2 linked regions of the Tsuneonella mangrovi genome follow. The protein of the gene in region 1 binds, or shares a complex with, the protein of each later gene. Links are inferred from orthologs where the notes say so. Each region holds a gene or a part of one and is shown in the gene's direction. Other genes may lie near its edges.

Region 1 (3,257 bases):
GCGCAGCGCCAGATGCTCGACCAGCTCGGCGTAGGCATCGCGCAGTTCGATCCCGACCGAAGGTTGGCATTTGCGAACCAGGCCTTCCGCCGCACGTTCACGATGCGCTCGGGAGCAGGCCCGGGCCTCGAATTCGAACGCTTCATGCGCGAATCGCGCGAGGCAGGTCGAACCCCGGAGGTTCGCGATTTCCCTGCCTGGCGCAGCGAACGCATCGAGTGGTTTGCGGCGGATGAACCGGCCGAAGAGAACTGGCCGCTGGCTGACGGCACGCACCTGCGGATCGTCGCGCAGCCGATGCCCGACGGTTCGCTGGTATTGATTGCGGAAGATCGCACCGAACAACTCGCATTGTCGGCGACGCGCGACACCTTGTTGCGTACCCGTACCGCGACTTTCGACAGCCTGTTCGAGGCGCTCGCGGTGTTCGCACCCGATGGCCACATGCAGTTGTGGAACCGCAGGTTTGCAGGGGCGTGGGGCCTTGAGGGTGAACAACTCGACGAGCATCCGACGGCGGAGGAATTCGTTGTCATGTTGGCTCCGTTGCTGACCAAGCCGAAGCAGGCGCAGGCGATTGGCGAAGTGGTGCGCGGGGCGACGCTCGACCGCAAGCAAACCGCTGGCCGTGTCGCGTTGAAGGATGGTCGGACGCTGGAAATCGCCGGGGTCCCGCTTCCGGATGGCAACGGCTTGCTGACGGTGCTCGACATCACCGATTCGCAAATGGCCGAAGATGCGCTGCGCGAGCGCAACCAGGCACTCGAGGCTGCGGACGAGGTCAAGACACGGTTCCTCGCCAACATGAGCTATGAGTTCCGCACTCCGCTGACTTCGATTGGCGGATTTGCCGAATTGCTCGAAGCAGGGGTGGCGGGCGAGCTTTCGGAGCAAGGCAAGGAATACGTCGCGGCGATCCTCGAATCGGTCCAGCGGTTGACCACGCAGGTCGAAAACGTCCTCGACCTCTCGCAAAGCGAAGCGGGGCTGCTGCCGATTTCGAAGGAACGGATCGAGTTGCTGCCGTTCGTCACGCAAATCGTCCGCGAGCGCGAGCAAGCGATCACCGGTAAGGGATTGAGCCTCGACCTGCGCGGTGGCGGTACGGCGAAGATTTCCGCCGACGAGCGCCAGTTGGGCCGGGCGATAGGTCAGCTACTCGATAATGCGATCGATGCGACGCCGAACGGCGGAAAGATCCTCGTCGACCTCTCTCGCAAGAGGGACGGGGTGCACATCGTCATTTCGGACAACGGACGCGGGATGTCGCGCGAGGAATTATCACGCGCGCTCGACGGCCTCAGGACCGGTGCTGACGGCAAGCTCGAACGCCGACAGGGGCTTGGCATCCCGCTTGCCCGCCAGTTGATCGAAGCGCATGGCGGCACACTCGAGATGCTGTCGCAAAAGGGCGCCGGGACGACCGCGACGATTTTCGTTCCGTGATCGTCGATCTCCCCGACATTGCAGCAATGGAAGTGTTCGGCGCACGGATCGCCGGCCAACTCCGGGTCGGCGATGTCGTGGCGCTGTCGGGCGACCTCGGGGCGGGGAAAACGACGCTTGCAAGAGCGATCATTGCCGCACTCGGTCACCGGAGCGAAGTTCCCTCGCCAACTTTCACGATTATCGAGACCTATGACGCGCTCGATCCGCCGCTCGTCCATGCAGACTTCTACCGCCTGGAGCGACCGGGCGAAATCGAGGAACTTGGCCTCGACGACTACCGTGAAGGTGCCGCACTTATTGCCGAATGGCCCGAAAACGCGGGCGGGTTTGCGCAGGAGCCCGGGTGCCTGTCGGTAACGCTCGAAAATGCGGGCGAGGGCAGAACAGCGATTGTCTTGCCCGGTTCATCTTGGCTAGGGCGCGAACCATGAGCGACCTGCCCGACGGGATTCACGCCTTTCTCGCCCAGTCCGGTTGGGGCAATGCCGCAATCGACCCGATCCCCGGTGACGCGTCGTTTCGCCGCTACTTCCGAATTGCCGACGGCGAACGCAAGGCGATGTTGATGCATGCGCCGCCGCCGCACGAGGACCCGCAGCCGTTTCTCGATGTAGCCGCCTGGCTCTCGCAGCACGACCTGCGCGCGCCGCAGATTTTCGCCGCTGACGGAGCACAAGGTTGGGTCCTGCTCGAGGACTTCGGCGACGACCGGATGCGCGACTGGCTCGATGCCAATCCATCTGGCGAAGACGGAGCCTACGCGGATGCTGTGGCGGTTCTCGCAACGCTACACCGCTGCGCGCCCGGACCTTTCCCGCCCTACGACTTGGCAACCTACCAGCGCGAAGCGGGCCTGTTCACTGAATGGTACTGCCCGGCGATGGGCCTCGAGGTTGATGCGGACGGCTACGTCGCGGCTTGGGAAGAAGCGCTCGCGCCCATGCTTGCTCGCCAGCTGCCCGGAGTAACCGTGCTGCGCGACTACCACGCAGAGAACATCATGCTGCTTGGCCCGGACCTACAAGGGCGAGGGCCGCAAGGCCTGATCGACTTCCAGGATGCGCTCGTCGGCCACCCGGCTTATGACTTGGTTTCATTGCTCCAGGATGCGCGGCGCGACGTCAGCCGCGAGCTGGAAGCGGCGATGCTGGCGCATTATCGCGAGCTTGCGTCCCCGGACGCCGATTTCGATGCCGATTACACCCGGCTCGGCGCGCAGCGGAACGCCAAGATCGTCGGTATCTTCGCCCGGCTATGGAAACGTGATGGCAAACAGCGTTACCTTGCTTACATTCCGCGCGTCTGGGAAGCGATGGAACGCGATCTCGAGCATCCGGCGCTCGCCGCGGTTGCCGCGTGGTTCGATGCCAATATCCCGCGCAATATCCGCGACGACTTTGGCGGAGAGTTGATGTGAGCGGGCTCGCTTCGGATACCGCGATGGTTATGGCGGCAGGCCTCGGCAAGCGAATGCGTCCGCTCACCGCTGCGCAGCCCAAGCCGATGGTCCGCGTCGCAGGCAAGGCGCTGATCGATCACACGCTCGACCGCCTCGCCGAAGCCGGGATTGGCCAGGCGGTGGTCAACGTCCATTACCTGGCCGACTCTCTCGAAGCGCACATCAAGGGCCGCAAGACACCGAAGGTGACGATCTCCGACGAGCGCGAAGCCTTGCTCGAAACCGGCGGCGGGATGGTCAAGGCGGTGAACGCTGGCCTGCTACCCGATCCGTTCTTCTGCCTCAACGCCGACAACATCTGGCTCGACGGGCCGCGCAATGCCTTCCTCGAACTGTCCGAGTTGTGGGA
Region 2 (2,881 bases), 1.8 Mb from region 1 along the record:
GCCCCGTCGGCGCTGAAGATCGCTGCGCGCATCGCCAGTTCATTGCCGTCCGCTTCGGTCAACACCGCGACCGGGCTGTGGCATGTTCCGCCGAGCCCCTCGAGCAAGGCGCGCTCGGCAAGCACCGCCGCGTGGCTGGGCGCGTGATCGATCGCGGCCAGCCATGCGCGCGCCTGAGCATCGCTGGCACGGCATTCGATCCCGATCGCCCCCTGCGCCGGGGCGGGGAGCCACTCATCCACTTCAAGCGGATGACCCGATGCGCTCTCGCCCAGCCGCGCGAGGCCCGCAGCGGCGAGCAGGGTCACGTCTGCTTCGCCTTGCGCGAGCTTGGCCATCCGGGTCGCGACGTTCCCGCGAAACGACACGATAGTGCAATCGGGCCGCGCGTGGAGCATCTGCGCGGCACGGCGCGGGGCGCTCGTGCCCACGCGGGCACCTTGCGGGATCGCGGCAAGGCTCTCGGCCCCGACCAGCACGTCGCGCACATCGGCGCGCGGCAGGATTGCAGCGATGACGAGAAAATCGGGGCGCAGCGTCTCGACGTCCTTCATCGAATGCACTGCCGCGTCGATCCGGCCATCGTGGAGCCACTCGTCGAGTTCCTTGGTCCACAGCGCCTTGCCGCCGATTTCGGCGAGCGGCCGGTCCTGCACCTTGTCGCCGCTGGCGACCACCGGGACCAGTTCGACCGCCGATTCGTCCCACCCGTGCACCTTGCACAGCCTTGCACGTGCCTCGTGCGCCTGCGCCAGAGCGAGCGGCGAACGGCGCGTTCCAAGGCGCAACTTCGGATGGGGACGGACCGTGTCGTTCATGGGCTGGCGCTTGCCCTACCCAAGCAAAGGACTAAGTGGAAGCGGGATGGGCGTGGTCCTGGGAATCGAATCGAGCTGCGACGAGACGGCGGCAGCGCTGGTCGCAAGCGACCGGCGTATCCTGGCGCAGCGAATCGCGAGCCAGGACGAGGCGCACGCGCCCTATGGCGGAGTGGTTCCGGAGATTGCCGCGCGCGCGCACGCAGAGCGGCTTGCCCCGATGATCGAAGCGGTTTTCGACGAAGCGGGGATTGCGCTCACCGATCTCGACGCAATCGCCGCCACCGCCGGGCCGGGCCTCATCGGCGGGGTGATGGTCGGGCTGGTCAGCGCCAAGGCGCTGGCGATGGCCGCCGACGTGCCGCTGATGGCGCTCAACCACCTCGAAGGACACGCTTTGAGCCCGCGGCTAGCCGATCCCGCGCTCGAATTCCCCTACGCGCTGCTGCTCGTTTCCGGCGGGCATTGCCAGGTGCTGCGGGTCGATGGCGTCGGCCGATACCGCCGGTTCGCCACCACGATCGACGATGCGCTGGGCGAAGCGTTCGACAAGACCGCCAAGATTCTCGGCCTCGGTTTCCCGGGCGGCCCGGCGGTGGAAAAGCTGGCCAAGGAAGGCGATTGCGCGGCTATCCCCCTGCCCCGCCCGCTCGTCGGAAGCGGAGAGCCACATTTCTCGTTCGCCGGTCTCAAGAGCGCAGTCCTGCGCGCGCACGAAAGCGGGCAATATGCCGCCGCCGATATCGCCGCGAGTTTCCAGCAAGCCGCGATCGACTGTGTCACCGATCGGCTTGGCATCGCGCTCGATGCGATGGGACCGGTCACCGCGCTGGTCGTGGCTGGCGGCGTAGCGGCAAACGCGTCGATGCGCGCGGCCCTGCAGGCGCTGGCCGACGATCGCGGGCTGCCGTTCACCGCCCCGCCACCTGCGTTGTGCACAGACAACGCCGCGATGATTGCATGGGCCGGATGCGAACGATTGGCGAGCGGACAAAGCGATCCGCTCGATGTCGCCGCACGTCCGCGCTGGCCGCTCGACCCGGAGGCCGAGCCCGTCCGCGGTGCCGGAGTGAAGGGATGAGTGCGGTGAGGCAAATCGGCGTGCTCGGCGCGGGCGCATGGGGCACGGCGCTTGCGCAGATGCTCGCCAGCGACGGGCGCGATGTGCTGGTCTGGGCGTTCGAGACGGATCTGGTTTCGGAAATCAACACGCAGCACACCAACAGCCTCTATCTGCCAAGCGCGCGGCTTGCCGAGAGCATCCATGCAACCAGCGATCTCGGTGATTTTGCGGCGCTCGACACTGTGCTGGCCGTCACGCCAGCGCAGCACCTCGGCACCGTCCTGTCTTCGATGCCGGCAACCCCGCGCGATCTCGTGCTGTGCAGCAAGGGGATCGAGGCAAACAGCGGGCGGTTGATGAACGAAGTTGCCACTGAGGCGAAACCGGGCAGCGCGATTGCGATCCTGTCGGGCCCGACATTTGCGCACGAAGTCGCCGCCGGATTGCCGACAGCTGTCACGCTCGCGTGTTCGGGCAGCGAGGAACAGTGGGAACGCTTGGCACCGCAAATCGCCCGTCCAGCGTTTCGCCCTTACTATTCGGACGACGTGGTCGGTGCGGAAATCGGCGGCGCGGTCAAGAACGTGCTGGCGATCGCGTGCGGCGTGGTCGACGGCCTGAAGTTGGGCCAGAACGCGCGCGCCGCGCTGATCGCGCGCGGCTATGCCGAAATGGTCCGCTTCGGCGATGCATTGGGTGCCGAGCGCGAGACGCTCGCCGGACTGTGCGGGCTTGGCGACCTGGTGCTGACGTGCTCGTCTACTTCGAGCCGCAATTTCAGCCTCGGCAAGGCACTGGGCGAAGGACAGGACCCCGCAGCCTTGATGGTCGACCGCAAGACCGTGGCCGAAGGGGCGCACACCGCGCCGGTGCTGATCGAGCTGGCCGCGCGCCACGGAATCTCGATGCCGATCGCTACGGCCGTCGACCGCTTGCTCAAGGGAGCACCGACCCGCGAAGTGGTCTCCGCCCTGTTGTCCCGCCCGCTGACTGCGGAAAC

The links. Proteins that work in one complex are often made in the same cells at the same time.
Region 2: the proteins of tsaE (region 1) and tsaD are in contact, whole or in part, in a crystal structure (PDB 6N9A), measured with the Thermotoga maritima proteins. The link is inferred for Tsuneonella mangrovi from one-to-one orthologs. Residues at the interface, in WP_004082108.1 of Thermotoga maritima: Leu37, Gly38, Lys46, Lys57, Val59, Lys60, Ser61, Thr63, Phe64, Thr65, Leu66, Met67, Val69, Pro71, Tyr82, Arg83, Leu84, Asp86, Asp88, Phe89, Asp93, Ile128, Asp130, Glu131, Arg134; in WP_004082750.1 of Thermotoga maritima: Cys10, Asp11, Arg49, His50, Leu82, Gly84, Gly135, Gly136, Glu154, Thr155, Leu156, Asp157, Asp158, Ser159, Glu162, Asp165, Lys166, Arg169, Leu170, Tyr175, Lys213, Thr214, Leu217, Tyr218, Gln221, Arg222, Asn324.

Annotation. Positions count from the first base shown.
Region 1 is NZ_CP022889.1:412,547-415,803, reverse strand. The notes cover bases 162-3,161. They hold tsaE (tRNA (adenosine(37)-N6)-threonylcarbamoyltransferase complex ATPase subunit type 1 TsaE), read left to right. Parts: upstream 162-1,442; coding sequence 1,443-1,880; downstream 1,881-3,161. Other genes in these bases: CJO11_RS01970 (nucleotidyltransferase family protein), read left to right, coding at 2,863-3,161; CJO11_RS01975 (aminoglycoside phosphotransferase family protein), read left to right, coding at 1,877-2,866; CJO11_RS01985 (sensor histidine kinase), read left to right, coding at 162-1,446. Also shown: more of CJO11_RS01985, read left to right, coding at 1-161; more of CJO11_RS01970, read left to right, coding at 3,162-3,257. UniProt on the Escherichia coli protein: Required for the formation of a threonylcarbamoyl group on adenosine at position 37 (t(6)A37) in tRNAs that read codons beginning with adenine.
Region 2 is NZ_CP022889.1:2,248,191-2,251,071, reverse strand. It holds tsaD (tRNA (adenosine(37)-N6)-threonylcarbamoyltransferase complex transferase subunit TsaD), read left to right. Parts: upstream 1-864; coding sequence 865-1,899; downstream 1,900-2,881. Other genes in the region: CJO11_RS10940 (NAD(P)H-dependent glycerol-3-phosphate dehydrogenase), read left to right, coding at 1,896-2,881; hemC (hydroxymethylbilane synthase), read right to left, coding at 1-818.